4 regions of the Mesorhizobium sp. M6A.T.Cr.TU.014.01.1.1 genome follow, and region 1 is predicted to be linked to each of the others. Evidence: riboswitches for the same ligand, from Rfam matches in the RefSeq annotation. Region 1 holds a riboswitch; each other region holds the start of a gene.
What was found. A riboswitch is a leader RNA that binds a small molecule or an ion and turns the genes downstream of it on or off. The one in region 1 is predicted to bind thiamine pyrophosphate.
Positions count from the first base shown of each region.

Region 2: it holds a riboswitch for thiamine pyrophosphate, as region 1 does, so the genes downstream of both, thiB (thiamine ABC transporter substrate binding subunit) here and thiC (phosphomethylpyrimidine synthase ThiC) in region 1, are expected to answer to the same signal.
Region 3: it holds a riboswitch for thiamine pyrophosphate, as region 1 does, so the genes downstream of both, EN885_RS08080 (YkoF family thiamine/hydroxymethylpyrimidine-binding protein) here and thiC (phosphomethylpyrimidine synthase ThiC) in region 1, are expected to answer to the same signal.
Region 4: it holds a riboswitch for thiamine pyrophosphate, as region 1 does, so the genes downstream of both, EN885_RS10415 (ABC transporter permease) here and thiC (phosphomethylpyrimidine synthase ThiC) in region 1, are expected to answer to the same signal.

Region 1 is NZ_RZPG01000037.1:22,903-30,600, reverse strand. It holds gene EN885_RS29970 (hypothetical protein) at 2,651-2,851, shown strand; gene EN885_RS29965 (hypothetical protein) at 3,042-3,251, shown strand; partial or broken gene EN885_RS29960 (aspartate 1-decarboxylase) at 3,542-3,799, shown strand; TPP riboswitch at 3,917-4,033, shown strand; gene thiC (phosphomethylpyrimidine synthase ThiC) at 4,137-5,972, shown strand; gene thiO (glycine oxidase ThiO) at 5,969-6,970, shown strand; gene thiS (sulfur carrier protein ThiS) at 6,939-7,136, shown strand; gene EN885_RS29940 (thiazole synthase) at 7,138-7,698, shown strand, end outside.
Region 2 is NZ_RZPG01000003.1:64,389-72,086, reverse strand. It holds gene EN885_RS05220 (ABC-F family ATP-binding cassette domain-containing protein) at 1-1,498, opposite strand, end outside; gene EN885_RS05215 (thiamine diphosphokinase) at 1,500-2,144, opposite strand; TPP riboswitch at 2,247-2,361, shown strand; gene thiB (thiamine ABC transporter substrate binding subunit) at 2,405-3,415, shown strand; gene thiP (thiamine/thiamine pyrophosphate ABC transporter permease) at 3,649-5,268, shown strand; gene thiQ (thiamine ABC transporter ATP-binding protein) at 5,265-6,038, shown strand; gene EN885_RS05190 (M48 family metalloprotease) at 6,338-7,698, shown strand, end outside.
Region 3 is NZ_RZPG01000004.1:285,436-293,133, reverse strand. It holds gene EN885_RS08095 (aspartate aminotransferase family protein) at 1-284, shown strand, start outside; gene EN885_RS08090 (alcohol dehydrogenase family protein) at 293-1,402, shown strand; gene EN885_RS08085 (MBL fold metallo-hydrolase) at 1,510-2,481, opposite strand; gene EN885_RS08080 (YkoF family thiamine/hydroxymethylpyrimidine-binding protein) at 2,655-3,263, opposite strand; TPP riboswitch at 3,254-3,365, opposite strand; gene EN885_RS08075 (aspartate aminotransferase family protein) at 3,713-5,089, opposite strand; gene EN885_RS08070 (FAD-dependent oxidoreductase) at 5,364-6,005, shown strand; gene EN885_RS34125 (hypothetical protein) at 5,938-6,174, shown strand; gene EN885_RS08065 (hypothetical protein) at 6,454-7,152, shown strand; gene EN885_RS08060 (hypothetical protein) at 7,149-7,373, shown strand; gene EN885_RS08055 (hypothetical protein) at 7,370-7,585, shown strand; gene EN885_RS08050 (nuclear transport factor 2 family protein) at 7,641-7,698, shown strand, end outside.
Region 4 is NZ_RZPG01000007.1:147,737-155,434, forward strand. It holds gene EN885_RS10390 (adenylate/guanylate cyclase domain-containing protein) at 1-1,616, shown strand, start outside; gene EN885_RS33520 (hypothetical protein) at 1,761-2,189, shown strand; gene EN885_RS10405 (superoxide dismutase family protein) at 2,165-2,674, opposite strand; gene EN885_RS10410 (sulfite exporter TauE/SafE family protein) at 2,829-3,605, opposite strand; TPP riboswitch at 4,031-4,143, shown strand; gene EN885_RS10415 (ABC transporter permease) at 4,273-5,073, shown strand; gene EN885_RS10420 (ABC transporter ATP-binding protein) at 5,070-5,828, shown strand; gene EN885_RS10425 (ABC transporter substrate-binding protein) at 5,825-6,838, shown strand; gene EN885_RS10430 (LLM class flavin-dependent oxidoreductase) at 6,835-7,698, shown strand, end outside.

The DNA of each region.
Region 1 (7,698 bases):
TTGGCCCGGTGCAGAAGCATCGGCGGAATGACGTGGATGCGTAAAGCCAGTCGGCAAGATGCCGACGCGGCCGAAGGTGAACTTGAAGGATCTAAATGTCTGAGCAGGATCGGACCGCCAGTATCAAAGCGGCGATCAGACAACGCGCCTATTTGCCACCATAGCCTCCAATTCGTCAACGAGACCGGAGGCGGCCATTTCATCTTTCATGGCACCGCCCAAGCGTCGGGCCGCATCCCGGGCGCGACCAAAACAAGGGCACGAATTGCGACTCTGGCAATGGCCTGTCTACCTGCAACCCCCGACTTCGGCGCCTTGCGACCGGTAATCAGGAGAATCGAAAAAACAGCCAATACGGCAAACAGGGCGGACGACCGCCCATGGGTTAGTTCCATCAGAAACCCGACTAGTCCTCCTTCGCCGGGGTCGGGACCGAGATGGGCGGCACACATCCCGAAGACAGCCAGGCCCCGAGCGAGGTCGATGCCGACCAGCCGATCTACCACCGACCCATGGCTCGCGCCGGCCATCGGGGAGTTCTCGGCTGGCGGTGCCTGTGCTATGCTGGGCTCCTTCCTTGGTTATGTCGATCGCGGGGTCCGCGACAGGAGAGCCGGTCGGCTGCTGCCGTCGTCTCACCCTCAAGGGTGCAAATCTCGTTCCAATCTGACGGATCGAGCCGGCGACAGAAGTTTATGCTTGCTGTTCAGCTCTTTAGCCGACGGCAAACAACACATCGGCTTACCAAGCCTGTGGCGCGGACCTGACAAACCCCACACAGCGTGTCGCGGGGCCGCCATCTTGAGGCAATGGCGGTGAACCGGCGAGATGCCAATCAGCGTGAGCGTACCTGGTATGTGGCCTGCATACGGGTGCGAGATATTCTGATTGTCCCACACACCCTCAGGCGTCAAAAGACTCCTGGTTCAGCTCTATCGATCTGCGTCAGTATGAAATTCCCGAGCTGGAGCTTCGTCCTTTGCGCGTCGGGAAACGCAGCCGCTGGCCTCCCGGCCGAACGAGCAGTCTTCCGACATGTTTGCCGCCGAACAGCGGTGCATTGAGGAAAGTGCCCCACCGGTCGTCTGGCGCCGGCCCAGTTGGCACGACGCTGATCGGCTGGGCGACCCTCTCGATGGGGTCGTGACCTCAGAGAGCCACGTTGAGCATCCGGAGGTGGTCGGTGCCGGAGCGCGTCGGGGCGTCATCCTTCAGAAGCTGATGGAGGAGCTTGTCACGGGCGAGCTCGCGGGAGAGACTGGACGCAAGCGCGTCCCGCGCGCGCGAACTGCTCGATCAACTGATCTCAGACGACGACGATTCTCGGCCAGATTCCAAAGAGAGGCCGCGGCGGCGCTTCGCGGGCTCGCGTTACCACAGATCGCAGAACTGTGATCTCGCCTTGTGCCCGAGATCGCAATCTGAGCTCGCGACGAAGCATATCGCCGGACGGGCCGATGCCTTCGCGATCATCAAAGGACGGGTCGACGCCGCGATCAATTGGAAATCGGACGTGAATCCCACGCCTACGTCCGCGAGGCGCATGTGCAGCAATTGCGCGATTACCTTTCTGCGACGGGCGCCGAACGCGGAGCGAGCGGCGAGGTCACCTGGATCCAACGGCGGACGCATTGGGCGCTCGCGATCAATAGTATCCTCAGGATCGATTGCAGCGCTTCCGAAGTGAGTACCGCCAATTAAAAGTCGGTTGCCTTTTTCCACCGCCGCCTCACACATCGTGTTGGAGCTGAAGAGCTACCTGCAAATCCTCGCAGCGGGCGCGGCCACATCCCTGATTTTACAAATTAACACGTCTTGATTTTTAGAAAATGCCACGTGCGATGATGGCGCCGCCAAAAAACAATGTCACGCGAGATGATCATGCCTGAGGTAAATGGTCCGCCAAAGTTTGGAACGGTATACCGGTTGAATGATGGATACACCAGGCCGGATAAGGGCTTCGGGTTCCGGACGACGAAACTAATCGACGGATACGCGCTGCGCTTGAGGGAAGCTGCATGCGCGTTACGGTTATCACCATCCAGGGATGCCGGACATGATCTTGAATAGTGACATTGCAGGCCAAAGAGCGGCCGAGGAGCTAGCAGAGGGCCTGAAATCGCAGGGCAAGCAGCAATACGAAGACAGGTCGAGGGAACGCGAACGAGATATGTCTCGTTAGGTCGCACGTTGCAGCAAGGGTGCCGTCGGAAGGCAATCCGCCGTGTCCTGAACGAGGTAACCTGCACTTTTCGAGAATTGCCACGGCGGTACCCTATTTTCGGCTGTGAAGCACACGAGACCCGCGACGTGAGACCCAGTTGCTCAATGCCCAGTTGCTCAATGAGCTTTCTTACGAATAAGGGAGAATTTCCGCGGCCGGACTCTCTCTGAGTGGGCGTGCATGACTGCCAACGGAAGGTCTTGCACGCACCCTTGCGATCTTGAGCAATGGTCGCCATGACTTTCTTCTTGCAGGCTTTTGAGTGGCCCAGCCTGCGATCACCAGACCCCACCGACTCTAAAGAGCGTGGCAGACGGGATAGTCGAGGTTGCCCGGGCACAACCACGCTCAAGGCTTGCGCCGCCCAGAGGACACGCTGAAAAGGCAGCATGGGGGCGCGAGCTCGCCATTCACGAGAGATTCGACATGAAGACCATGCAAGAAAAAGACATTCCGGCATTCGTGCAATCAGTTGTGGACGCCGGCTGCAACATTTGCGCGATTGGCAACTTGGGATACGTCTTTGGCGATGCTGATTTGACGCCGGCGCAACGGAGGGCCGTCGAGCACAGCTGCGTAGGATTGCTGAAATCTACGGCGAACGCGATCATCTCATGGACGAGATAGCTGTATATCTGCGGTCGATCGGACGCCATGTCGAGGTTGAGCCGAAGACAGGTGTTTCCTGATGGCCGCGATCGCGTTCCGTAGTCGCCATTTCTATTGGGTAACGAGAAGCCGTCTTCCAACCTCTGAATCAAAAAGGAGGTGACCCCCAAAGGCCGCTCTCGAGACCGCAAGTCTGAGCCGCTGACGCATGGCGATAACCAGACTGTCCGAACTGGGCGGCGATATTCTTCGCGTCGATGCCTTCCTCGACCAGGCCGCGGTAGGCGGCGATCTCATCTACCGCATGCATAGCCAAGCCAGGGAAGTTTTCGGCAGCGGAATTCTCGGTCGCTTCCTCTTTGATGACTGGAGGGCGCGGCCGATCCGGCCGCCGACGACCCCGCAGGGATTGCCATGAGGCGGACCAATACTCGGATAATGGCGGCCGGATATGTAGCGATCGATCGCCGCACCAACATATCAATGCAATAGCTTAGTTGCTTTCAAAGGCGGTCGTACAAACTGCAAGCAAGCTAAACGATTTCGTCAACTCTTCCTCGCAGAGCGAAAACTCCGCGGCCCATGCGATTTCTCTGCTGGAACAGCGGCACATCCTCAGCGCCAGGACACGGCCGCCGCCGTCGGGTTTTACGAAGCCGGTGATTGCATAAGTTGCCCGCAAGATGTCATTGGTATCGGGAACGCCGCCGATGCTGCATCCTGAATCGAGCGGCCGCCCGCACCTGCCAGCCCGACGACCAGATCATTATCTGCAAGTCCATCTACCTGGACGAGGTGCAAATCACCTCGCTGAAGCCGCGAATCGTCACCTTCGACCAGGATAACCACATCCGTGACCGCCTGAGCTACTCGGTCGATCTCGACGCACATGGCCGATACAGTTTCTCCATCCTTCACGAAGCGAAAGAGGCTTTGGCCATTCCAGCCCTGGTCTCCGGGGCGTGACTTGTCCCCGATGCATGCGCGAGCTCTCCGCCCGGTTTTGACAGGCCGCCGGTCATCGCCACCGGCCGAAGGCGCCCGAATGCGCTTGACAAGATAGCGTCGGCCCGTCCAACCTGACGCATTCACCAGGGGAGTCCCGGCAAGGGGCTGAGATACTGCTTGCTTTCGCGGCGCAGTGACCCGTTGAACCTGATCCAGTTCATACTGGCGTAGGGACGGTGCAAGCGCTTTGCGGGAGTTTATGCCCGAGGTCCTGTTTCGGCAGGTCGACAGAAGCGTCTTTTCATCCTTCCGGCACAGAACTGGGTCTCCAATGCATGAGCAAAGGAGCCTCACGATGAATGCCCTCCCCCCCGCCGTGTCGACGGGACCACTGCCCGCCTCACGCAAGGTCCACAAATCCGGCATCCTCCACCCGCAGATCAAGGTGCCGGTGCGCGAAATCTCCGTCCATCCGACAGCGGGCGAGCCGCCCGTCACCGTCTACGATCCGTCCGGCCCCTATACCGACCCGGCTGTCGAAACCAGCATTGAAAACGGTCTTGCCCGGCTTCGCCACGAATGGATCACCGCGCGCGGCGATGTCGAGGCCTATGACGGGCGCCACGTGCGGCCGGAGGACAACGGATTTGTGACCGGTGAGCGCCTGACGCCGGAATTTCCCATTCGCAGCCGGCCACTCAGGGCCAAGGCAGGCAAGGCGGTGACCCAACTTGCCTATGCGCGCGCCGGCATCATCACCCCCGAAATGGAGTTCGTCGCCATCCGCGAGAACCTCGGCCGTCAGATGTCGCGCGGCAAGCTGCAGCGCGACGGCGAAGCCTTAGGCGCGGCCATCCCCGATTTCGTCACGCCGGAGTTCGTGCGCGATGAGGTGGCACGCGGACGCGCGATCATTCCCGCCAACATCAATCATCCCGAGAGCGAACCGATGATAATCGGCCGCAATTTCCTGGTGAAGATCAACGCCAATATCGGTAACTCGGCGGTCACCTCCTCGATGGCCGAAGAGGTCGAAAAGATGGTCTGGGCGATCCGCTGGGGCGCCGATACGGTGATGGACCTGTCGACCGGCCGCAACATCCACAACATCCGCGACTGGATCGTGCGCAATGCGCCGGTGCCGATCGGCACGGTGCCGCTCTATCAGGCGCTGGAGAAGGTGGGCGGCATCGCCGAGGATCTGAGCTGGGAGGTCTATCGAGACACGCTGATCGAGCAGGCCGAACAAGGCGTCGACTACTTCACCATCCATGCCGGTGTGCGGCTGCATTACATCCCGCTGACCGTCGACCGGGTCACGGGCATTGTCTCGCGCGGCGGCTCAATCATGGCCAAATGGTGCCTGCACCATCACCGCGAAAGCTTCCTTTACGAGCACTTCGCCGAAATCTGCGACATCTGCCGGGCCTATGACGTGTCCTTTTCGCTCGGCGACGGTCTTCGTCCCGGCTCGATCGCCGACGCCAATGACGCAGCACAATTCGCCGAGCTGGAAACGCTTGGCGAGCTGACGCAGATCGCCTGGGCGAAGGATTGCCAGGTAATGATCGAAGGCCCCGGCCACGTGCCGATGCACAAGATCAAGGAGAACATGGAAAAGCAGCTCGCCGTCTGCGGCGAGGCGCCCTTCTACACGCTTGGACCGCTGACGACCGACATCGCCCCGGGCTATGACCACATCACCTCGGGCATCGGCGCCGCCATGATCGGCTGGTTTGGCACCGCCATGCTCTGCTACGTCACGCCGAAGGAGCATCTCGGCCTTCCCGATCGCAACGACGTCAAGATTGGCGTGATCACCTACAAGATCGCCGCCCATGCAGCCGACCTGGCGAAGGGCCATCCGGCCGCGAAAGTCAGGGATGATGCCCTTTCCCGCGCGCGCTTCGAGTTCCGCTGGGAGGACCAGTTCAACCTGTCGCTCGACCCCGAAACCGCGCGCTCCTTCCACGACCAGACCTTGCCCAAGCAGGCGCACAAGATGGCACATTTCTGCTCGATGTGCGGGCCGAAATTCTGCTCCATGCGTATTTCTCACGACATCCGCGCCGAGGCACAGAAAGAGGGCATGGCGGCAATGGCGGCGAAATATCGCGATGGCGGCGATCTCTACCTGCCGGTAGACGAGACCGGCGTACGGGTCATGCCAGAGGCGCCGGAAGCGTCATGAGGGTGCTGGTCAAAGGGGCCGGCGTCGCCGGCCTCACCGCGGCCTTCGAACTCACCGCCCGCGGCGCGACGGTCACAGTCGCCGAGATCCGGCATGGCCTTGGCGGCAATGCATCGTGGTTCGCGGGCGGCATGCTGGCGCCATGGTGCGAGTGTGAAAGCGCCGAGCAGCCAGTGCTGGATCTCGGACGCGATGCCGCCGGCTGGTGGGATGCAGTTCTGTCCGGCCAGTTGACACAGGCCGGAACGCTGGTTGTTGCTGCACCGCGGAATGCGGGCGAGCTTGACCGGTTCGCCAGCCGCACGTCCGGCCATCGGCGTGTCGATGAAGACGAGATTGCACTCCTGGAACCCGATCTCGCCGGCCGCTTCCGGCGCGGACTGTTCTTCCCCGATGAGGCTCATCTCGACCCGCGCCAGGCGATGGCGGCACTTCATGACAAGCTTGCAGCCATGGGTGTCGAATTCCACTTCGGCACCGACGCCCGGCATGTTTCCGGCTTCGATCGTCAGATCGATTGCACGGGGATGGCGGCAGAAGACGACGGGCTGCGCGGCGTTCGCGGCGAGATGCTGATCCTGCGCACGCCGGACATTTCGCTCTCACGCCCGGTCCGGCTGCTTCATCCGCGCTTTCCGCTCTACGTGGTGCCGCGTACCGATCACCGTTTCATGGTTGGCGGGACGATGATCGAAAGCCAGTCCACAGGACCGGTCACGGCGCGATCGATGATGGAGCTGCTGGGTGCCGCCTATGCCCTCTATCCGGCCTTGAGCGAGGCCGAGATCGTTGAAACCGGTGTCGGCGTCCGTCCGGCCTTTCCCGACAACCTGCCGCGCGTCGAAACGAACGGCGAGATCATAGCAATCAACGGGCTCTATCGTCACGGCTTTCTCCTCGCCCCCGCCATGGCGCGCCAGGCTGCCGACCTGGTTTTCAGTCAAAACAGAACCAAGGAGCTTGCCCATGAAACTAATGGTCAACGGCGAAGCGCATGAGGTTGCCGCCACCACGCTGGCGGAGCTACTTGCCGCGCTCGACTATGAGGGCGATTGGCTGGCAACGGCCGTCAACAGCGACCTCGTGCACAAGGCCAACCGGGCGGAGTTCCGATTGAGCGACGGTGACCGGATCGAAATCCTCTCGCCCATGCAGGGAGGCTAGCATGTTCGATCTTCTCGGGACGACACTTCCCTCCCGCCTGCTTCTCGGCACGGCTCAGTATCCTTCGCCGGCCATCCTTGCCGACGCGATCACGGCGTCAGGCACGTCGGCAGTGACCGTCTCCTTGCGACGTGAGATGGCAGGCGGTAGGGCCGGCGAAAAATTCTGGTCGCTGATCCGCTCGCTTGGCACGAGAGTCCTTCCCAACACGGCAGGCTGCCACTCCGTCAAGGAAGCGGTCACAACCGCGAAAATGGCGCGCGAAGTGTTTGGGACGAGCTGGATCAAGCTCGAAGTGATCGGCAACCACGACACTCTACAACCGGACGTGTTCGGCCTGGTTGAAGCCGCCCGCATTCTTTCCGAGGACGGCTTTTCGGTATTCCCCTATACCACCGACGACCTTGTTGCCGCCGAGCGGCTGCTTGCGGCGGGCTGCAAGGTCTTGATGCCGTGGTGCGCACCAATCGGTTCCGCCATCGGGCCGATCAACATCATGGCGCTACGCTCGATGCGCAGACATTTCCCTGGCGTCCCGCTGATCGTGGATGCCGGGCTCGGA
Region 2 (7,698 bases), on a different contig from region 1:
CCAGCCTGGTGCCGCCGCGCTGCGCCAGCATGTCGGAATAGCCGCCGGCATATTCGATCCAGCGGCCGCCGCCGTCCGGCGCGATCAGGCTGGTCACGGTGCGGTCGAGGAAATCGCGGTCGTGGCTGACCAGGATGACGGTGCCGGCAAAACCGGCGACCAGCTCCTGCAGCAGTTCCAGCGTCTCCATGTCGAGATCGTTGGTCGGCTCGTCGAGCACCAGAAGGTTTGCCGGCCGTGCCAGCACGCGGGCCAGCAACAGCCGCGCTCGCTCGCCGCCCGAAAGCTCACGCACCGGCGTGCGCGCCTGTTCCGGTTTGAACAGGAAATCCTTCATGTAGGAGACGACGTGGCGCTGCTCGCCATTGATGACAAGGTTCTCGCCGCGTCCGTCGGTGAGGTATTGCGCCAGTGTCTCTTGCGGATCGACCGCCTCGCGCTTCTGGTCGAGTGTGGCGATCTCCAGATTGGTGCCGAGCCGCACCGTGCCTGAGTCCGGTTTCAATTCGCCGGTCAGCATCTTCAAGAGCGTCGTCTTGCCGGCGCCGTTCGGCCCGACCAAGCCGACGCGGTCGCCGCGCTGAATACGGGTCGAGAAGCCCTTGACCACGGTGAGGTCGCCAAAGCTCTTCTCGATGTTCTTGGCCTCGATCACCAGCTTGCCGGATTCGGCGGCGTCGCTGGCCACCATGGTCGCCGCGCCCTCGGCGCCGCGATGGCCACGAAAGCGCTGGCGCATGGTCTGCAACTCGCCGAGCCGGCGCATGTTGCGCTTGCGTCGCGCCGTCACGCCATAACGCAGCCAGTGCTCCTCGCGCACGATCTGGCGGCCGAGCTTGTGCTGCTCGCGCTCTTCTTCTTCCAGCACCGTGTCGCGCCATTCCTCGAAATGGCCAAAACCCTTGTCGAGACGGCGGGTCTGGCCGCGGTCGAGCCAGACGGTGGCGCGTGACACGCGCTCGAGGAAGCGGCGGTCGTGCGAGATGACAATCAGCGCCGAAGAGGTGCGGGCAAGCTCCTCCTCCAGCCACTCGATGACCGACAGGTCGAGATGGTTGGTCGGCTCATCGAGGAGGAGAATGTCGGGCTCCGGCGCCATGACGCGGGCAAGGGCAGCGCGCCGCGCCTCGCCGCCGGACAGGTCGTTCGGTCGTTCCTCGCCGGACAGGCCGAGATGCTCCATCAGATAGGTGGCGCGGTAGGGGTCATCGGCGGGTCCAAGCCCCGCCTCGACATAGGCGCGGACGCTGGCGAAACCATCCATGTCTGGCATTTGCGGCAGGTAGCGCACTGTCGCCGAAGGCTGGCGGAACATCTCGCCGTCCTGCGGCTCGATCAATCCCGCAGCGATCTTGAGCAACGTCGACTTGCCCGAGCCGTTGCGGCCGACCAAAGCGATCTTGTCGCCCGCCGACGCTGTCAGTTCCGCCCCGTCGAGCAGCGGCGTGCCACCAAAAGTCAGCTTTATCCCGTCGAGATTGAGAAGTGGCGGCGCCATGTCAGCTTTCAGGTAGGGGAAAAGGATGGGCGAGCAACAGCGCGCGGCCGCTGCCCAGCGCGATTTCGAGCCGGCCCTTGACCTCGTTGGAAATGGTCAGCGATGAGCCGAACGCGACCTCGACGTGGTTCAGCGGCCATTTGGCGCCGGTAACGGTCAAGCCGGAAAGGTCGGAGAAGCCGAGGATCGAAAACAGCGTGCTGTCGGCGTAGTCGAAGCCGGTCTTTCCGGGAAGCAAGGGGATGCCTTCCTGGGCGCCGCTGGTCAAAAGCACCTCTATGCCTGCCTCGGCCAGCCGGATGCTGAGCGCGAGGTGCAGGAAGGCGTGGTCGGTGCGCTTGCCGCCGAACGCGCCGGCGAGCACGAGCCCGGTCGCGCCGCGTTCGAGCGCAGCGGCGATAGCCAGCTCGCCGTCGGTCTTGTCCTTTTCTGCCGGAAACACCTGGCGGGGCACGGCGGCCAGATCGTCCGGCAAGTCCGCCGGCACCGAATCGAAGTCGCCGACCCAGAGTTCCGGCGTCAGCTCCAGCGTCCGGGCATGGCCGATGCCAGCGTCGGCGGCGATGACACGGGAGCCTTCGACCTGGCGGTCGACCAGCGGCGTGCGGATAAGATCGCCGCCAAGCAGGATGGTGAATTTGCTCATATGCGTGGCCCTTACCAGCCCTGCTTGCGAAACGGAAGGCCGCGCTCCAGATGCCCTGCAAACTTCAGCTTGCGCAGCACTTCGGCCGGGCCTATGTGTCGAAACGCTCTAACGGGGTGCTGGACGTGATCTTCGCGGACCAGCTGAGAGGCAACCATGCCAACCCGCTGAACCTGATCCGGTTTGTACCGGCGGAGGGATTAGACGTTTCGGACAGCCCGACGCCTCAATTCCTTTCAATGTGAACGAAGGAGGCGCCGATGCGCACGTTTTCATACTCTCTTGTTTCGGCAATGCTGCTTGCCGCGTCCGTTCTCGGCACCGGGCCAGCATCCGCGCAGGAGAAACTCACCGTCTATACCTATGAGAGCTTCACCGCCGACTGGGGTCCAGGCCCCGCGGTCAAGAAGGCCTTCGAGGCGGAATGCGGCTGCACTCTCGATTTCGTTGCGGTCGCCGACGGCGTCGCGCTGCTCAATCGCGTCAGATTGGAAGGGGCCGCGACCAAGGCCGACATCGTGCTCGGCCTCGATACCAATCTGACGGTGGAAGCCAAGGCTACCGGCCTGTTTTCGCCGCATGGCCCGGTATCGGACGTCAAGGTGCCGGGCGGCTGGAGCGACGATATTTTTGTGCCGTTCGACTATGGCTATTTCGCCGTCGTCTACGACACCGAAAAGCTGAAGACCCCGCCGAAGAGCCTGAAGGAATTGGTCGAGGGCGATGCCGATGAGAAGATCGTCATCCAGGATCCGCGCACCTCGACGCCCGGTCTCGGCCTGCTGTTGTGGGTGAGATCGGTCTATGGCGACAAGGCGCCGGAAGCCTGGGCCAAGCTCAGGGCAAAGGTGCTCACCGTGACGCCGGGCTGGAGCGAGGCCTATGGCCTGTTCACCAAGGGCGAGGCGCCGATGGTGCTGTCCTACACCACGTCGCCGGCCTATCACATGGTCGCCGAAAACACCGAACGCTATCAGGCGGCGTCCTTCGAGGAGGGCGAGTACCTGCAGATCGAGGTTGCCGGCATCACCACGACTGGTGCGAAGAACCCGCTGGCGGAAAAGTTCCTGGCCTTCATGACCGGTCCGAAATTCCAGAACGTCATTCCCGAGACCAACTGGATGTTTCCTGCCGGCAAGACCGACAAGCCGCTCAACCCAGCCTTCGACAAGCTCGTCAAGCCGACCAAGGCCTTGCTGTTCAGCCCCGAAGAGGTCGCCGCCAACCGCAAGGCCTGGGTCGACGAATGGCTGGCGGTGATGAGCAAGTAGCTTCTGATTGACGATGATCACTCTACGGCGCCCCCCTCTGTCCTGCCGGACATCTCCCCCACGAGGGGGGAGATCGGCCATCATGCCGGCTTTCGCCAATCTCCGACATTGCCGGAATGAGCGGAGCGCTGAACCTGCCAATCTCCCCCCTCGTGGGGGAGATGTCCGGCAGGACAGAGGGGGGCGCGAAGGAACGCAATCCTCGCTAAGAATCTCGAATCTGGTGGTCTAGCGTGCAACGCGCGCCATCATCGGATTCCCGCGTCACAGCTGGCATTCTCGCGCTTGCGGCAATAGCACTTTTGATCGGTGGAGCGTTCGCCGGGCTCATCGTCGAAGGCGCCCGCGACCCGTCCGGCGCCGCGTCGGCCTTCGACCCCTATCTCTTCCGCGTTGTCCGTTTCACCTTATGGCAAGCGCTTCTGTCGACACTGCTGTCCGTCCTGCCGGCGCTGCTCGTTGCGCGGGCGCTGTCGCGGCATCCGTGGTTCTTTGGCCGCGGCCTGATCCTGCAGCTCTTCGCCGTGCCGCTGGCGCTGCCGGCCATCGTCGCCGCGCTCGGCATTCTGGCCCTCTATGGCCGTGCCGGCTATTTCGCCGGCCTGCTCAGCGCGATTGGCGGTCAGGGTTGGCCGGGCATATACGGCCTGTCCGGCATTCTCGTCGCCCATGTCTTCTTCAATCTGCCGCTGGCCACGCGGCTGTTCCTTGAAGCGCTGGGGACAGTGCCGGCCGACCAGTGGCGGCTGGCGAACCAGCTCGGCATGGGCGCCAGACCGGCCTTCCGGCTGATCGAATGGCCGACGCTGCGGGCGGCGCTGCCGGGCGTCGCCGGGCTTGTCTTTATGCTGTGCATCACATCCTTCACCATCGTGCTCACGCTGGGCGGCGGGCCGCGCGCGACGACACTGGAGGTCGCTATCTACCAGGCGCTGCGTTTCGATTTCGATCCTGCCCGCGCGGTGACGCTGACACTGCTGCAGATCGCGCTGACCTTCGTCGTGGTGCTGGTGTTGATGCGGCTCGGCGCCAACACCGTCGGCGATGCCAACCTGTCGGTGGCACCGCGCCGGTATCTTTCGGCAAGCGTCGGCGAGACCGTGCTGAACGCAGCATTGATCGTTCTGGCATTGCTGTTCGTCGCCGGGCCGATGGCGGCCACGGTGAAGTCGGGCCTTGGCGCCGATCTTGGCCGGCTGGCGGGCGAGAGCGCTGTGCGGCAAGCGACGCTGACCAGCGCAGTGCTCGCCTTGCTGGCGGCGCTGCTTTCGGTGGCGCTGTCGCTGTCGCTCGTCATGGGACGACGGGCACTGGCCCTGAAGCGTCGCGTCGGCGCCAAGACGCTGCTCGAGCATGCCACCGATACCGGCGCCGGCTTCGTGCTCGTCGTGCCGCCCATCGTCATCGGCGCCGGCTGGTTTCTGCTCCTGCGTACCGTCAGCGACGTCTTCGCGATCGCCCCTGTCATGGTCGTCACCGTCAACGCGGTGATGGCGATGCCGTTTGCCATCCGCGCTATTCGCCCCGGCTATGATGCGGCGAGCGAACGCCACGAACGGCTCTGTTTGCTGCTTGGCATTTCGGGCTGGAACCGGTTCCGGCTGATCGACTGGCCGTCGCTGCGGCGGCCGCTCGCCACGGGTTTCGCCTTTGCCATGGCATTGTCGCTCGGCGATCTCGGCGTCATCGCCCTGTTCGGTAGCGACTCCCTGCAGACACTGCCCTATCTCTTGCTGGCGCGCATGGGCAGCTACCGCACGATGGATGCCGCCGGCCTAGCGCTGCTGCTCGGCCTGGTCTGTCTCGCGCTTGTGCTGGCCGCGGATCGGCTGGGGCGGGGAGAAAAGACATGACGCTCAGCAGCGCTGAAAACGGCACGGCTGTGCGGCTGGAAAAGGTCTCGTTCAGCTATGGCGAAGCGCCGTTTTTATTCGATGTCGCGTTCGCCGCCTCGAAGATCACTGCGATCATGGGGCCGAGCGGCTCGGGAAAATCGACGCTCCTCAATCTGGTGGCCGGCTTTGAGACGCCACGATCGGGCCGCGTGCTGATCAGCGGCGCCGATGTCGGCGCCAAACCGCCTTCGGCGCGGCCCGTGTCAATGGTGTTCCAGGAGAACAATCTCTTCGCCCATCTTTCGGTCGAACGAAATGTCGGCCTTGGCCGCTCGCCGTCGCTCAGGCTGGCTGAGGCCGACCACGTGGCAATCGCGGGGGCACTCAAGCGCGTCGGCCTTGCCGGCAAGGAACGGCGTCTGCCGCGCGAACTCTCCGGCGGCGAGCGGCAGCGTGTCGCACTCGCCCGCGTCCTCGTGCGCGATCGGCCGGTTCTTTTGCTCGATGAGCCGTTCGCCTCGCTCGGGCCGGCCTTGCGTGACGACATGCTCGACCTGGTAGCCGGCGTCCATGCGGAGCGGCGCATGACGGTGCTGTTCGTCACCCATCAGCCGGAGGACGCCCACCGTATCGGCCAGGACATGGTGTTCCTGGACAATGGCACGGTTGCCGCGACGGGGACTGTCGCCGATTTTTTCACCAAGGCTGGACCGGAAGCATTCCGGCGTTATATCGGTGCAGGTCCGTTTGGCCAAGGATCACGAGATGTTGCCCGGAAGCGGACATAATTTACGGCCAAACCGGCTTCAGGCGATGTGGCGTTTGCTTGCCTTGGTCAAAGTAGTGTGGCTAGGTCCTCCGATACTGGTCCGGCATAGACTGTGATTTGCCACTACAGTGCCGCGTGTGCTCGTGCGCGCGAAGGATGCTGTGGCAGTTTGATTTTGCGCATGATCCTTTTCTGAAAATCGATGCCCGATTTTCGGGGTCATGTGCCGAGACCCGAAAGGAAGCTGTTCTGCCGACCGGCACCGACAGAGTGAGAAGGAAACCGCTGGCGCGCTTCCTCGCGCTGGCCGGCTTTGCCATGGCGCTGGCAAGCTGCCAGATGTTCACGCCTCCGGACGTTCAGGAATCCGGCTTCCAGCCTTCCAGCAAACCGATCACGGTCGACAATGTCGCCGCTAACAGCAAGCTCGCCGAAATGGCGAAGGCGCAGCATCCGCGTATCCTCGCCACCTATGGCGGTGAATATTCCGATCCCAAGCTCGAGCGCATGGTCGCCAAGGTCGTCGGCCGCCTGACCGTGGTGTCGGCCAACCCGACCCAGACCTACCGCATCACCATCCTCAATTCGCCCAACGTCAACGCTTTCGCATTGCCGGGCGGCTATCTCTACATCACGCGCGGCCTGTTGGCGCTGGCCAACGATTCGGCCGAGCTCGCCGCGGTGATCGCGCATGAGATGGGCCACGTCACTGCCAACCATGGCTTGCAGCGCCAGCAACTCGAGGCCGAGGAGGGGTTTGCAACCAAGGTCGTCTCGGATGTGCTCGGCGACAGCCCGACCGCCAAAGCGGCACTGATCCGCGGTAAGCTGCGGCTAGCCCAGTTCTCGCGCAATCAGGAGCTGGAGGCCGACGGCATCGGCATCAAGTCGATCGGCGAGGCGGGCTTCGATCCCTTTGCCGCCGGCCGCTTCCTGCAGTCCATGTCGGCCTACACCGATTTCCGCTCGATCAGCGGCGCCACCGACGCCAGCCTCGACTTCCTGGCGACGCACCCCAACACGCCGCAGCGCATCGATCTGGCGCAGCGCCATGCCCGCCAGTTCGGCGCGCCTGGCGTCGGGACGCGCGACCGTGACCCCTTCCTCGCCGGTATAGACGGCCTGCTCTATGGCGACACGCCGGAGGAAGGCTATGTGCGTGGCGAAACCTTCCTGCATCCGGGGCTCGGCGTGTCGTTTTCGGTGCCCGGCGGCTTCATCATCGACAACTCGGCTGCGGCGGTGACGGCAACCGGACCCGGCGACATAGCGATCCGCTTCGACGGCGTTTCGATCGACAAGAGCCGCCCGCTGACCGACTACATCCGCAGCGGTTGGGTGGCTGGTCTCGACGAAAGCAGCGTGCGCCAGGAAACGATCAACGGCAACGAGGCGGCGACGGCGCATGCCAGCGCCGAGGGCTGGCAGTTCGACATCGCGGTGATCCGCGCCGGCGGTCAGGTCTACCGACTGTTGACGGCAGCCCCCTCCGCCAGCACCTCGCTGGACGCCGTGGCGCGCTCGGTCAGCGGCTCGTTCCGTATCTTGAGCGCGGCCGAGAAAGCGGCGCTGAAGCCGCTGCATATCCGCGTCGTCACGGTGCAGCCCGGACAGACCATGGGCTCGCTCGCCGCGCAGATGGTCGGCGTCGACCGCAAGCTCGACCTGTTCAGGGTGCT
Region 3 (7,698 bases), on a different contig from region 1:
AAGCCGTCGGCGGCCACAAACATGTCGGTGACGTCCGCGGCGACGGCATGCTGGCGGCAATCGAGTTCGTCGCCGACCGGGACGACCGCGTGTTCTTCGACGCCTCGCAGAAGATCGGGCCGCAGGTCGCTACCGCCCTTGCGGCAAGCGGCGTCATCGGCCGCGCCATGCCGCAAGGCGACATTCTCGGCTTCGCGCCGCCGCTCTGCCTGACGCGCGAAGAGGCCGACATCGTCGTGTCGAAGACGGCGGATGCGGTGAAGAGCGTGTTTGCCAACATCTGAAAACTGACATGAACGCCATGACCAAAACCCTCCCCGCCACCATGGCCGCCGTGCAGCTGACTGGTCACGGCGGACCGGAAAAGCTCGTCTACCGCACCGACGTGAAAGTGCCCTCGCCCGCGCCTGACGAAGTGCTGATCAAGGTCACCGCTTGCGGCATGAACAACACCGATGTCTGGGTGCGACAGGGCGCCTATGGCACGGAGGAAGATGCTGCCGCCGTATCGACCTGGCGGCGTCAGGGCAACACGCTGATCTTCCCGCGCATCCAGGGCACCGACACGGTCGGCCACATCGCCTCAGTCGGCGATGGTGTCTCGCCGGACCGTATCGGCGAGCGGGTGATGGTCGACTTCTCCATCTACAACCGCGACGACGATTCACTCGCCGACATCGACTATATGGGCCACGGCCGTGACGGCGGCTATGCCGAGTATCAGACCGTGCCGGCCGAGAACGCCCATGTCGTCGACACCGAGTTGACCGATGTCGAACTCGCCACCTTCTGCTGCGCCTATCTCACCGGCGAGCAGATGCTGGAACGCGCCGCATTGAAGGCCGGCGAGCGCGTGCTGGTCACCGGCGCGTCGGGCGGCGTCGGCTCCGGCATCGTGCAGCTGGCGCGGGCGCGCGGCGCCGTCCCCTATGCAGTCGTCGGCAAGGGCAAGGAACAGGCCGTGCTCGACATCGGCGCCGAGGCGGTGATCATCCGGGGTGTGGCCGACCTGCCGGCTGCGGTAAATGAGGCAACCGGCGGCCAGCCGATCGACGTGGTTGCCGATCTGGTCGGCGGCGCGATCTTCAACGATCTGCTGCGCATCCTCAGGCCCGAAGGCCGCTACACCACAGCCGGCGCAATTGCCGGCCCGGTCGTGCAGCTCGATCTGCGCACCATGTATCTCAAGCAGTTGCAGTTGCACGGCTCGAGCCAGGGCACGCGGCACGACTTCCGCCGTATTGTTCGCTACATCGAAGACAAGAAGATCCGGCCGCTGGTCGGCGGCGTCTACAAGCTCTCCGATTTCCACCGCGCCCAAGCGGATTTCATCGCCAAGGATTTCGTCGGCAAGCTGGTGGTCGTTCCAGACGCCATTTCGGATCTCGCAGCGACCCGTTGATAGCCAAGATTATCGCTCTCGCTTGGTTCTGCGTTCGACGTCTGACGCCGACCGGTTCGTCCGGCACGGCAGCCGTCGTCGTCCAGTTGGCAGCGGGTACTGTGATATTACCCGTCGGCTGCGAATACGTAGCCGTTGCCATCCTTGGACAACGTGCCGACGTTCGGCATCAACCAGTGAGTACCCGAAATGGTGAGCTTGTCGGCGACCGCGCGATCGAAGATCTTCCTTCGCGTTTCGACGGCCATTTGCGGATCCTGGTCGATAGCAAGCTGCCACTCGGGATTTGTTGAAACATGGGGCGCAAGATTGACCACGTCAGCGCTGATCAGGAGCTGTTTGCCGCCCGAGGTGACCAGATGCGCGACCATTCCCGGGCTATGGCCGGGGGCCTGAACGGCGTGCACGCCAGGTAGGAGTTCTGGTTCTCCCTCAAAGGTCCTGACGTTTTTCCACGTAGCCACCGTAGCCTGAATGCGCTGAGCGAGGCCCTTGCGCGTCGGTCCGAGATCGATCGACTCGACTCCCGGGCGCGTCCACCATTTCAATTCCTCGGCGGGCACCACGATGTCGGCATCCGGGAAGACCTGCGCATTGCTCTCATTGTTCATGAGGCCATAAATGTGGTCGCCGTGCAGATGGGAGATCAGGATTGTCTTGACTGCCTTGGGGTCAAGGCCCGCCGCAGCCATGCTCTCGAATAGCCGGCCGTTCCCCTCACCATAAATCGGATGACCGCCGGTACCCGAGTCGATCAAGACCACTTGATCGCGCAGCTTTAGCGCCATGACGATAAACCGCAGGGGCGCCTGATTGTCGGGAAAACCGGCACCACGCAACGCCGTCTTGACCTGTTCGACGCTGACATTCCTGACCATACCCTCCCGCAGGGGAACGTCACGCATGCCATCAATCAGAGAAAAGACTTCAATGTCGCCAACCTTGTATTTTCGGAAAGGTTGAGCGACGGCGTGTTGAGCGCGGGCCGCGTCGACAAACGTGATCGGCTTGTGGAGCCCAAACGCAGCATGAGCACCGGCCGCGCCAAGTGTCAGGTCGCGACGCGAAATATCGAACATCCTTCCCCGCTGACGGAATGATCGAGCATATCAACGGCGGTCGGCACTGCACAAGGTCGGCTGGGTCGTGAGCCGCAAGTTAAACTGAGACATCACCTGAGCGCGATCCCGCCGCGGTGGCGGCCGAGGGCCGGCCGATCGACGTCGTCGCCCACCCCGAATATCGACACGCCCTAACAAGGACTCGGGCTGTTCGCCGACACAGTGAGATCGAGCGCGACATGGCCTTGCGGCGCGCCGAAGCGAAGGAAGGCTTCCGACAGCGTCGCGAACACCGGTCCGGCATCGCCTCTCAGCTTCGTGCAGAAATTCTTCGACCTGTCGAAGACGCCCGAAATCTTGAGGAAGTCGATGCAGCCGTAGATCTCATCCATGTGATGGCCCTCGCCGAGCGGATAGAGCGAGAACTGCGCGGCGACCTCTTGTCCGAGTTTTTTCGCACCATCGACATGCGCCCGCGCCGCGCCGATGCGCTCGGCCAGGGACAGCTCGTGGCTGCTGCCGGAAATCGGTGTGCAGATCGGATCGTCAGGCTCGCCCGGACAGCCGCGCGACACCGTCGCCGACAACACGCAATGCACGCCACTCGCCGCCGCCGATGCGAAGAGGTCGCGCATGGCCGGGAAAAGCTGTTCCGGCGGGCCGACGATCAGCGTCGAGATGTCGTCGGTCTCGATGCGGAAATTCGGTCGATACGGATCGAGCGCCGAAAGCGCCCCAAGGATGACGCCGACGAAATCGTCGCACATCGGATACAGGGAAATCTGTGCACCTGAAAACATGGTCGCCTCGCTCCGCTGGCATTACCCAGATCAGCTTGAGGGACCGAAGGCTTGCACCCACCATCTCAGCCCCGGCAATACGGAGCGCCCCTGTCGATATGGGCGACGTAGCACCCGCGCAACGGATGTTCAAGTGTGGCCCAGGGCAATCGTTCCCAGCAATCGCTTCAGACCAATTACCGAGCTTGGCGGCGCCGCCGAAGCTGCCGATCTCCCCCCTTGCGGGGGAGATGCCGGCAGGCAGAGGGGGTGCTTCCCTCCGACCTGTAAATCGATCGCAGCCGCGCCCTCAAGCTGATTCGGGTTGGCAAGGCTGAAGTCGAAAGTTGGCGATCCTTCACACCCCCCTCTGTCCTACCGGACATCTCCCCCGCAAGGGGGGAGAATGGATACCGCTTCGGCTTCGCCAATCACCAAGGCCCATTCAGCTCTGGCTTTGGACGACCTGATCAGCTCTGTGATCCGACCTGCTTGACCGCGGCTTCGAGCGATCTTTCAAACGCGTCGATCATCTGATCGACCTGGGGCTCGGTGATGATCAGCGGCGGGCAGAAGGCCAGCGCGTCGCCCATGTTGCGCGAGATGACGCCGTTCTGCTGCATGAAGCCGTTGACAAGCCCGCCCAGCGCGCCGGCCGTCTCCCACGGCGTCTTGGTCACCTTATCGCCGACCAGTTCGACCGCCGCGATCAGGCCGACGCCACGCACCTCGCCGACAAGCGGGTGCGAAGCGAGGTTGCGCAGCCGTTTCTGCATATGCGCGCCGACCGTGCGCGCATTGCCGACAAGGTCGCGCTCCTCGATCAGCTTCAGGTTCTCGAGCGCGACCGCCGCCGCGACGGGATGGCCGCCGCCGGTGAAGCCATGACCGAAGGTGCCGATCCGATTGCTTTCGTCGGCAATCGGCTCGAACATTTTCTCGTTGATCAGCAGGGCCGAGATCGGCAGGTAGGAGGAAGAGATCTGCTTCGACAGCACCATGATGTCAGGCCTGATGCCGAAGGTCTGCGAACCGAACATCTCGCCGGTTCGGCCAAAACCGCAGATGACCTCGTCGGCGACGATCAGGATGTCGTACTTCGACAGGACCGCCTGTATCTTCTCCCAGTAGCCGGCCGGGGGAACGATGACGCCGCCGGCGCCCATGATCGGCTCGCCGAAGAAGGCGGCGATGGTTTCCGGGCCCTCGGCCAGGATCAGCTTTTCCAAGTCGTCGGCAAGCCGGCTCGAAAACTGCTCTTCGCTCTCGCCTGGCAGCGCCTCGCGCCAATGGTGCGGTGTCGACGTGTGCAGCACATTGGCGATCGGCAGGTCGAAGGAAATGTGATTGTTGGGCAGGCCGGTCAGGCTTGCCGAGGCGATGGTGACGCCGTGATAGCCGCGAATGCGGCTAATGATCTTCTTGCGTGCCGGCTGGCCGAGCGCATTCGACCGGTACCAGATCATCTTCATGGCCGTGTCGTTGGCCTCGGAGCCGGAATTGGTGAAATACGCCTTGCTCATCGGCACCGGCGCCATCTGCACCAGCTTCTCGGCGAGATCGATCAGCGGCGAATGCGATTTGGAGCCGAAGTCGTGATAATAAGGCAGCTTGGACATCTGGCGCACCGCCGCATCGACCAGCCGCTTCTCCGAGAAGCCGACCGCGACGCTCCAAAGCCCGGCCATCGCCTCGATGTAGCGGTTGCCGGCCAGATCCTCGACATAGATGCCGTCGCCCTTCTCGATCACGAGCGGCCCTGCCTCCTCATGCTTGCGGGCATTGGTGTAGGCGTGCATGTGGTAGCTGATGTCGCGGGCTTCGGGAGAATTCGGTCGTGCGTCCATGATGGTTCCTGTCCTGCATGCCGGGACTAGGCCCTGCCGCCGTTTCGGCGCGTATCGCCTCTTGCATTATGCTGTTGGATGCATCTGTTTCTCGTAAGGGTGTCAAGCCCTTTCGGAAGGGCTGGCGGGTGGACGCAGACATGCTGAATTTCAGCTTCGAGGTCGCAGAACGCGAGAACCTGCGCGGAGCCGCCTATGCGCATCGCCGGATCGTGATCGTCGAACGGCTCACCGGCAGCACAACAACAAGGCTGAGGTGGCCCGATCATGGACCATGTCGACTGCATCGTGGCCGGCGCCGGCGTCATTGGCCTCGCGATTGCGCGAGAGATGGCGCAACGCGGCCCTGGACACCCTGATCCTCGAAGCCGAGAACGCCATCGGCACCGGGACCAGCTCGCGCAATTCCGAGGTCATCCATGCGGGCATCTACTATCCGGCCGGATCGCAGAAGGCCCGGCTCTGCGTGGCAGGCCGGGAACAGCTTTACCGTTATTGCGAGGAGCGGGCGGTTCCGCATGCGCGCTGCGGCAAGCTCATCGTCGCCACAGATGCCGAACAGGAGCCGGCGCTTGCTTCCATCCTGGCCAACGCCTCTGCTTGCGGCGCGGGCGACCTAACACCCTTGACCGCAGCAGAGGCACGCGCGCTGGAGCCCAAGCTGCGGTGCACGGCCGCCGCCCTGCTGTCGCCCGCCACCGGCATCAGCCACGCCCTGATGCTTGCTTTGCGGGGCGACGTAGAGGAGCACGGGGCGGCACTCAGCCTCAACACCCGCATCGTCTGCGGCCGCCTCGAGGGTGGACGCATGGTTCTCGACACAGTCGACAGCACCAGCGGCGAGCGCTTTGAGATCGCCACCGCGCTTCATCAACGCCGCCGGGCTTGGCGCCACGACGCTTGCCCGCTCACTTGACGGGCTCGACCCGCAATTCGTGCCGGAACTTCGCTATGCCAAGGGCAATTATTTTTCGGTCGCCGGCCGGGCGCCGTTCTCGCGGCTGGTCTATCCCATACCCGAGCCGACACCGCGCGGGCGTGCCGCTGCCAAAGGCATAATCCAAACGCCCGTAAGCCATCCGTAAGCCGGGGTCGCAGAACCTCGGTCTGTCGATCACAGCCGATCACCGGAGGCCTCGAGCTCTCCGGAACCGTCGGCTCCATGACGAGGAGGGTTCGATGCGATTCGACAACGATCACGCGCCACTCCGCCGGGACGACGCGCTATCCGAATGGCGCACTGCCTCGGCGCTGGCCGAGCTCTTGTCCTTCGAGCCGTCGAGTCTCGACGCGAAACCGAAGGCTGCGGGTCCTGGCCGGACCGCGGAGGCGCTTTCACGATTTGCGGCGGCGATCCGGCGCGTATGGCCGGTCCTGGCGGCTACTACAATCTTGGCAACGCGCTCGGGCTGGTGATGGGCGTCACGATCCAGCTCGCCGCCCCTCAGGGATCCGGCATGCGCGGCGGCGCCGCGCTGTTCGACTATTTCGCTGGCAGCAGCAGTGCGGTGGCGCTGACGTTGGCAACGCTGGTCTTCTTCTGCAGCGGCGAGGTCTATCACCGCGCCTGGGCCGGGCGGGATGTCCCCGATCCAGCGCTTAACCGCCTCGCCGATCTCCTGTCGGGGATCGGCGCGATCGGGCTTGGCGCGGCACTGTTCCTGTTCGGCCAGCCGGTGCTGGCGGCGACCGCCGGACTGCTGCATGCGCTCGGCAAGTTCGGCAGCGCCGCCTACAGGCCCGGCGCCAGCGTGCCCGGGTGGCCGGCTGGATGGCCCGATCCGTTCCGCAGTGCGGTGCTGGCCAGCCGCCTGCCGGCGATGCTCGCGGCGGCGCTGTCGATGGGCGCCGCCTTGCCTGAGGTGTGGTTGGGCGGTTCCCCTGCCCTCGTTGCCGCGCCGCTGACATTGCTTGCCTGCTATCTGCTGTGGGCCAGGGCCGACCTTCTCCTGTTTGCCAACAGCGCTGGCGAAAGCGCGCCCGCACTGCCCACCACGGCACGGCCCATGCCCTTGCATCCTCGACCGCCCAAGGCAACCAAACGACCGGGACCATCGATATGAAGCACCGTTTCGAAGCTATACCGAACCCAAGCTGCCGGTTCGAGATCTGGGACAATGAGAACGACGAGCCCGTCGTCCATCACGACCGGCTGCTCACCTTCGCCTCGGCGAAGTTGGCGGCAAGGATCGCCGACTTCCTCAACGAGGGCCGCAGCCACCGGCGCCGCGCCGGCGCCGCTAAATGGCGAGTTGCGGACCGCGATGTCGACCGGGGAGGATGATCGCCACGCTGCTCTACCTCGGGGAAATCCAGGTCTCCCTGACCTTGGCGTCCATGCCGGTATTCAAGGCTAGCGCCAAGGATCCACTGCTGGGCTGGATCGCATCCGGAAGCAGTCTTCACATCAACCTCGGCGGCGAAACCACCTACGATGTTTCCCTCAAGGGCAGTGCCCAAGCCGCCAAGGCCTTTGCAGCAGCCTGCAACTCATGAGACCCTGCAGTTCGTGAGAACCTGTAGCTCATGAGAGCATCGGAGGAGTGTCGCCATGACCGATGAGCCAGGCCGTGAGCCGGCGCATGATCCCCAGGATTTGGAGCGCCTGC
Region 4 (7,698 bases), on a different contig from region 1:
TGCCCGAGGCTGACATCTCTCCTGATGGCATCGCCGGAGACAAGCGCCTCGCGAGCGCACTGGCGAAACATCGAACGGCGCTCGCCGTCAGTCTGGGCAATGAGGCGACGGTTTCAGAAACAGAGCCCAAAGCCGGCTGGTCGATCGTCGGGCAAGTACCCGAGACGCTTCCTGGCTTCACCGGTCTGACAGGCTCGCTTGCGGATTTCTCGAGCGCCGCTGCAGGCCTCGGCGTAATTCGCACTTTGCCCGATCCCGACGGCGTATTACGCCATGTGCCGCTGCTCTGGCTCCGAAATACGGCTCAAGGCGTGCAGCTCTGGCCGTCCTTCGCGCTCGAACTCCTGCGCCTCTACGCCGGAGAGAACGGCTACGTGGCCAGGATGAATGCCGCCGGGTTTGACGCACTCAGGATAGCCGGCACCATTGTGCCACTCGAGCCGCAGGGCAGCATCCGCCTCTGGGAAAGCGACACCAATACGCCGCGCATATCTGCCAGTGATATTCTTTCGGGCCGCGGCGATCCGCTGCTGCGGAACGCCATCGCTATTGTTGATCTGTCGGCCGTGGGACTGACCCAGTATCTGCCCACCCCGACGCGTCCGGCGCGACCAGGCGTGGACATCCACGCTGATGCAATCGGCCAGATGCTTGCCGGGCGCTATCTTGTAGAGCCAACGCAAGCGCGTACGCTGGAGCGGCTGTGGTTGGTGCTCAGTGGCATCGTTTTCATCGGACTTTCGGGAGTTCTCGCCCAGCGTGTCTTGCTTGGCGCCCTCGCTCTGGCGCTCCTGGCTGCCACGCCCTTCGCGTTCGGCGCTCTCGAATACAGCCTGCAGGGTGCGCTCTATGACCCACTGCAGCCGGCGCTTGCGACCATGCTTGTAGCTGGCTTCGAAGGATATGTCCTCTACAGGCGCAGCGAGCAGCGTCGGTCCACCCTGGCACGGCAGTTCTCCCAATATCTGTCGCCCTCCGTGGTGCAGCGCCTCGCAAATTCGGATACCGAAGCGATCCTGTCCGGAGAGAAGCGCGAGATCACAATCCTGCTGAGTGACATACGCGGCTTCACGACGATGAGCGAACAACTCGGTGCCCAAGAAATCGGAAAGGTGGTCAATCACTTTCTCGGCCTTGCGACCGATGAGATACTCAAGCGCGACGGGACCATCGATAAGTTCATGGGCGATGCCGTGCTAGCTTTCTGGAACGCGCCGCTTGATCAGCCAGATCATCGCGAGCGCGCGCTCGAGGCGGGGCTTGCCCTGATCGAACGGGTGGAGCGCGAAAACGCCACGTTCACCGCGCGCGGGCACCCCCCTATCGAAATCGGCGTCGCCATCGAGACTGGCGTCTGCTCCGTAGGGAATTTCGGCTCCGAACGGCGCTTCGACTACACCGCGATCGGCTCGCCGGTGAACCGCGCGGCACGGCTCGAGTCAACGACCAAAAAGCTGAGGATTCCTCTGGTGCTTGGTCCCGGATTTGCGCAGGGAGCATCAATGCCGGTTGTGCAGGCGGGTGCGTTCGAACTCCAAGGCTTCAAGGGCGAGGTGCCGGTTTTCACCGTTCCGGAGATACACCCCTCGTCGCAATCTGCCGAGGAGGTCGCGTGATGTTTGGCACCAGTTCAACTCGCTATCTCATTGGCAGCCGGCGAGCGAAAGCCAAGGGCGGCGGAAATCCGATGGGCGGCCCGCGCCACCATGTCGCCCAGTTCGCCTATGCGCTCTTCCGGCACCCGGTTTTCCGGGGCAGCGATGTTCAGCGCCGCGATTATCTTACCCGGTGCCACGAAAACCGGTGCGGTGATCGGCACCGTTCGGGCCCAGGATGGCGAAAATCATGCCGCGCGGCACATCGAGATCGATACGATCGACGGCGCGCAGCTTGCCGAACGTTTGACCAGGCCGCGGGCGGAAATGGCTGACTGGGCAAGACCCGTGGCGGGCACACCCATAGGAGAAGTATCGTTCATGCAATCATCCGGCAGTCGCAAAGTGAAGCCAACTTTGGCGCAATGGCTGCGTCGTCAATTCCTCTGCAGATACGAGCTTACCGTCTGGCTTATCCTCATGCCAGAGGCTCCGACACTACCTGGCCGCCGAGTTGAAGCGCCGGTCAGATCATATGTCGGACAGGCCGCTACCCATCGTGGGGTTTCTCACTCGATCACGGCGCAGGCCTGACGATTTCCGGCATCGCCGGCAGGCTGGCTTTTGTAGTCGTCCTGTCCGCCGTGGACCATCAATGCCTTGCCTCGTATCGCCGTTTCCCCACCATCCAGTTTGACCATGCTGTTGAAAGCCTGGGCACGCAAAACGCCGTCGGCGCCGACCCGCTGATTTGGCATGTCGCCCGCGTGCGGGCCTTTTCCAGTGAGATATCCATGTTCGGCATTCGTCGGATTGAAGTGCCCACCTGCCGAGTCATGGCCGGTCTGATGGTCGCACTTTCCGGTTTCATGAACATGGAACGCGACCCATTCACCCGCCGGCAGTCCTGTTACCTCCAACGCTATCAGCACACCCTGCGCCGTCTCGGTCAGCGTGGCCGTTCCATTCTTCTCGCCAGCCATGTTGACGAATTCGGCTTTCGCGGTCGCGGTGTCCTGAGCCGCTGCAGGCATCGCGACCGCCAGCGCCAATCCTGTTGTTGCAAGCAAATTATTCATCAGTTGGCCTCCGGTTTACAAGGACCCCAAACAACAACGGGGCCTCTTCGTTCCATTTGAGAATGGAGTTTTGTCTCCGGCGCGCCCGCTAGAGAAGCGGGGCGATGCGTGGAACTCGATAGTATCTCCGTGTCATGAGTGTCACGACGTTGGTTTACACCAATTCGAAGAGTTCCGCGGTTTGCCAACCTGCCAGCAGTATGATGAGAATACCAACGAGCCTAAGGAGCGTCTTTTCTGCGATTGACTTCACGACCAATCCGGCCATCGGCGCTGCGACCACGCCGCCAAGGATCAAACCGGCAACGGAGAGCAGATTTTCGGTTAGCTCTCCTGCCTCCTGCCAATGGCCCGTTAGCAACGCAAACAAGAAGGTCAGAGACACCGAGAATGTGATAAGGAACTCGCTGGCATTTACCGTGCCAATAACGTAGCGGGGCGTCCCGCCAAAACCGAGAAGGCCGGTCGTTACGATTGGTCCCCATCCGCCACCCCCTGCGGCATCGAGAAATCCACCACCAAGCCCAAGGGGAGGTACCACGCCTGCAGGGACCGGATTGCTTGGGATCCGCCGGAATGAACGGAACAGGAGCCAAGCTCCGACCAGCGCAAGGTATGTGGTCACATATGGCTTCATGATGGCTCCCTCGAACGAGGTGAGCACAAAAGCGCCGAGAACTCCGCCGAGCACGCCAAATGGCATCAGCCGCCAGAAAAGCTTCCAGTCAATGTTGCGGTGATAGAGGTGAGCCGAACCTGAGGCCGCAGTGGTAAACAGCTCAGCAGCGTGAACTGAAGCCGAAGCGTGTGCAGGAGACACGCCAAACCCCAGTAGTGTTGTCGAGGAAACAACGCCGTAGGCCATGCCGAGAGCCCCGTCCACGGCTTGAGCTACAAACCCCACGAACGCAAAAAGAAGAAATTCTTGCATTTGGCTCTCCGATAAAAGCGCGGGTCGTAATTGGCGAAGAGGAACCCGCCGCGTGCAACATGTGCAATTGCGTCTTCATGCTTCCACAATTCACTAAACGCCTGGCATCGATAATGGTGACGACGAACGGGAAACTGTGCGCTCGACCGACGCCTTTCCTCATATCTTCAAAGTCATGTAGACTCTCAAAATATTGAGAGCGATCTCGAACAGGATGCCAAGTTTAGCACCCTCTTAAGTTGAAGCCGCGCATTAATCTACCGTCCTCGAAAGACCACGCCAATCGCTCAAGCGATGCTATCTTTGATGATGCCATCCGGTAGCGAGACGACCTGAGCGACCACTGCTGAGGCAGCCGCCTCTGACCTAGGGTTTCACGGGTCGTGACGCATACTTGCAGCTCCACCCTTTATCTGTTTAATTGCCGCCATCCACAGGGGTGCTCCGTATCGTCGGGGCTGAGAGATGGGCTGCAAGCCCGTAAACCCTAGAGCTGATCTGGATAATACCAGCGGAGCGAGGCGGGCGATGTTTTCTGGCGCACAGATTTTTCTTTTTCCGATGTCCGGCGATTTCGTGGGCCCGCCCGAGGACCATATCACGATCGACCTCACGGTCGCGGCCAACGGCCCGACCCCGCGCTGATCTTTCGCGCCGGAGGTCTCGCATGTCCCAGTCTTTCTCCGCTGCGCCGCGAATCGCAGCCTTGTTCGCCAAGGTCGGACCGGCCTTGCTGTCGGCCGGCACGCTGGTTTTGGCTTGGGAGCTCTATGCGCGCATCTCGGGCATCTCGCCCACCACGCTGCCGGCGCCGTCACGAGTCCTCGCCCAAGCCATCCAGCAGCGCCAGGCGCTGTTCGACAACACCGTGCCGACCATCAGCGCCACATTGGCGGGTTTCGCCTGCTCGCTGGCCGTTGCCTTCATCCTTTCGGTGCTGATCGACTTCTTCAAGCCGCTGCGCCGCGCCCTGTTCCCGGTATTCATTATCAGTCAGACCCTGCCGCTGGTGGCGATCGCCCCGCTGGTCGTTCTCTGGTTCGGCTTCGGGCTGACGCCGAAGATCATGCTGGTCGCGCTCGTGACTTTCTTTCCCATGCTGGTCGCGCTGGTGCAGGGTTATGAATCGACGGATCGGGACATCTCGGCGCTTCTGAGTTCGATGGGCGCTTCCCGCATGCGCATTTTCCTGCTGGCCCGCCTGCCCTCCTCGCTGCCCTATTTCTTCGCCGGGCTGCGCATCTCGATCACCTATGCCGTGGTCGGCGCCATCTTCGCGGAATATGCCGGCGCGGCCAAAGGGCTCGGCATCTACATGCTCAACGCCAAGAACAATTTCCGGCCCGATCTCGTGCTCGCGGCCGTGCTGGTCAGCGCGTTGCTCACGCTGGCCCTGTTTGCCGCCACGGTGCTGATCCAGCGCGCCGCCATGCCATGGGAGCGGCTCGATGCCGCACGAAAACCATGAGCAGGCGGCTGGAACTGCGCCAAGTCAGCAAGAGTCTTGGCGATATCGACGTGCTTGCCGGCATCACCCTGCACGTCGAGCCGGGCGAATTCGTTTCAATCCTCGGCCCCTCCGGAGCCGGCAAATCCACGATCTTCAGGTTGCTGACGGGCGATCTCGATGACTACGGTGGCGATGTCGACTTCGACGGCCGGCCACTGGCCGAAGCGCGACGACCGTTTGCCTTCATGCCGCAGCGCGATGCCCTGATGCCTTGGCGCACGGTTATCGACAACACCGCGCTCGGTCTTGAAGTGCAGGGCATGTCCCGCAAGGCGGCGCGCGACAAGGTGTCGCCGCTCTTCGGCGAATTCGGCCTTGCGGGCTTCGAGCAAAAGTATCCGGCGCAGCTCTCGGGCGGAATGCGCCAGCGCGCAGCGCTGTTGCGTACCGTCGTGCAGGACCGTGCCATGCTGTTGCTCGACGAACCGTTCGGCGCACTCGACGCCCTCACGCGCACCGGCATGCAGCGCTGGCTTCAGACGATGTGGGACCGACATCGCTGGACCGTCCTGCTGATCACCCACGATATCCGCGAGGCGGTCTTCCTGTCCGATCGCATCTATGTGCTGAGCGGCCGCCCTGCCCGCGTGCTGCGCGAAATCGCCATTCCTCTTCCGCGCCCGCGCAAAGATCTTGCCTCTCCGGAAGCCACCGCCATCGAAGCCGACATCCTCGATACCCTTCTCGATCCACAGCTCGCCCAAAGGATATGACCATGCTTTCCAGACGCCTCTTCATCGCTGCCGCATTGATCGCCGGGCTCGGACCCGTCACGCCCGTCTTCGCCCAGCAGACTGTCACCGTCGCTCTCGACTGGACGCCGAACACAAACCATGTCGGGCTCTATGTCGCCCGGGCGAAAGGCTTCTACACTGAGGCCGGGCTCGACGTGCAGATCCTGCCCTACACCGACACTGCGGCCGGTACGCTGATCGCCAACCGCGTGGCCGATTTCGGTATACTGGGATCCATAGGATTGTTCACCCAACGCACGGCCGGCGCCGACCTCGTCGCCACCTACGCCATCATGCAGACGGAAACCGGCAGGCTGGCCTTCAATGCGGACCGCACCGATATACAATCCCCCAGGGACCTGGACGGACTGACCTATGGCGGTTTCGGCAGCGCCTGGGAGAATGCGCTGATCGGCACCATCATCCGTCATGACGGAGGCGAGGGCAAATTCGAAACGGTGACGCTGGGCACCTCTGCCTATGAGGCCTTGGCCAATGGCGCAGTCGATTTTACGCTCGAAGTCTACACTTGGGAGGGGATCAAAGCGGAGCTTGACGGCAAGGCCCAGCGCGCCTTCCGCTACGCGGATTTCGGCGTGCCCGACCAACACACCAATTTCATTGGCTCGAGCCGCGCCTACCTCGAGAAAAACAAGGACACGGCAACCGCGTTCATCGCCGCGACTAGGCGCGGCTACGCGTTCGCCGTCGAACATCCGAAAGAAGCGGCTGACATGCTGATCGGAGCAAACAGCGACGTGCTGACCAACCGTCCGTTGATCGAGGCATCACTGAAGGCGCTGGTCGACGGCCACTATCTACAAAGCCCCGCCGGGGCGATCGGCACGATCGATCCCGCAAAGATGGAGGCTATCGGCGACTACCTGTTCAAGGCCGAAATCCTGCGCGACGGCGATGGAAACCCGGTCAGCGAACGACCCGATTTCGCGGCCTCTTACAGCAACGCCTATCTGGCCGACCAAAAATGAGCCCGCCGCGGCGCATGCATCTCAATGCCGTGATCTTCGGCCTCGGCAGTCACGAGGCCGGTTGGCGTATGCCCGAAAGCGACCCGCTTGCCTCGACCAGCCTGGCCTACTGGGTCGATATCGCCCGGCGCGCGGAGGCTGCCGATTTCGACGCTCTGTTCCTCGGCGATGTGCTGGCCTTGCAGGGTGGTGCCGATCGGCATCTTTCCGACGCGATGGATCCGCTGCTGATCCTATCGGCGATCGCTGCCGTCACCAGCAGGATCGGACTGATCGGGACTGCATCGACCAGCTTCGATCACCCTTTCCACCTCGCCCGGCGCTTCGCCTCTCTCGACCACATCAGCAAAGGCCGTGTGGGCTGGAACATCGTCACCTCGTCCAACGTGCTCGAGGCCCGTAACTTCGGACTGGACGCCATGCCGGAGCATGACGAGCGCTATGCCCGCGCAGCCGACGTGGTCGACGCAGCCATAGCGCTCTGGCAAAGTTGGGCTCCCGATGCGCGGACGCCGGACAAGGCCGCCGGGCGATACTTCGATCCTGACAAGGTCCGGCCCGTCGATCACGCCGGTCCGTTCGTGCGCACCGCGGGCCCGCTCAACGTGCCGCGATCGCCCCAAGGTCGGCCGCTCCTGGCGCAGGCCGGCTCGTCGGAAGCTGGCCGCGCCTTCGCCGCCCGTTACGCCGACATCGTGTTCACCGTCCAGGCGACGCTGACGGAAGCGCAGGACTTCTATCGCGACATCAAATCACGAGCGGCCGCCGTCGGGCGCGATCCAGACACGGTCCTGGTCTTTCCGGGAATCGTTCCGATCGTCGCTCATACCAGGCAAGCAGCCGAAGAGCGGCTGGCCGCG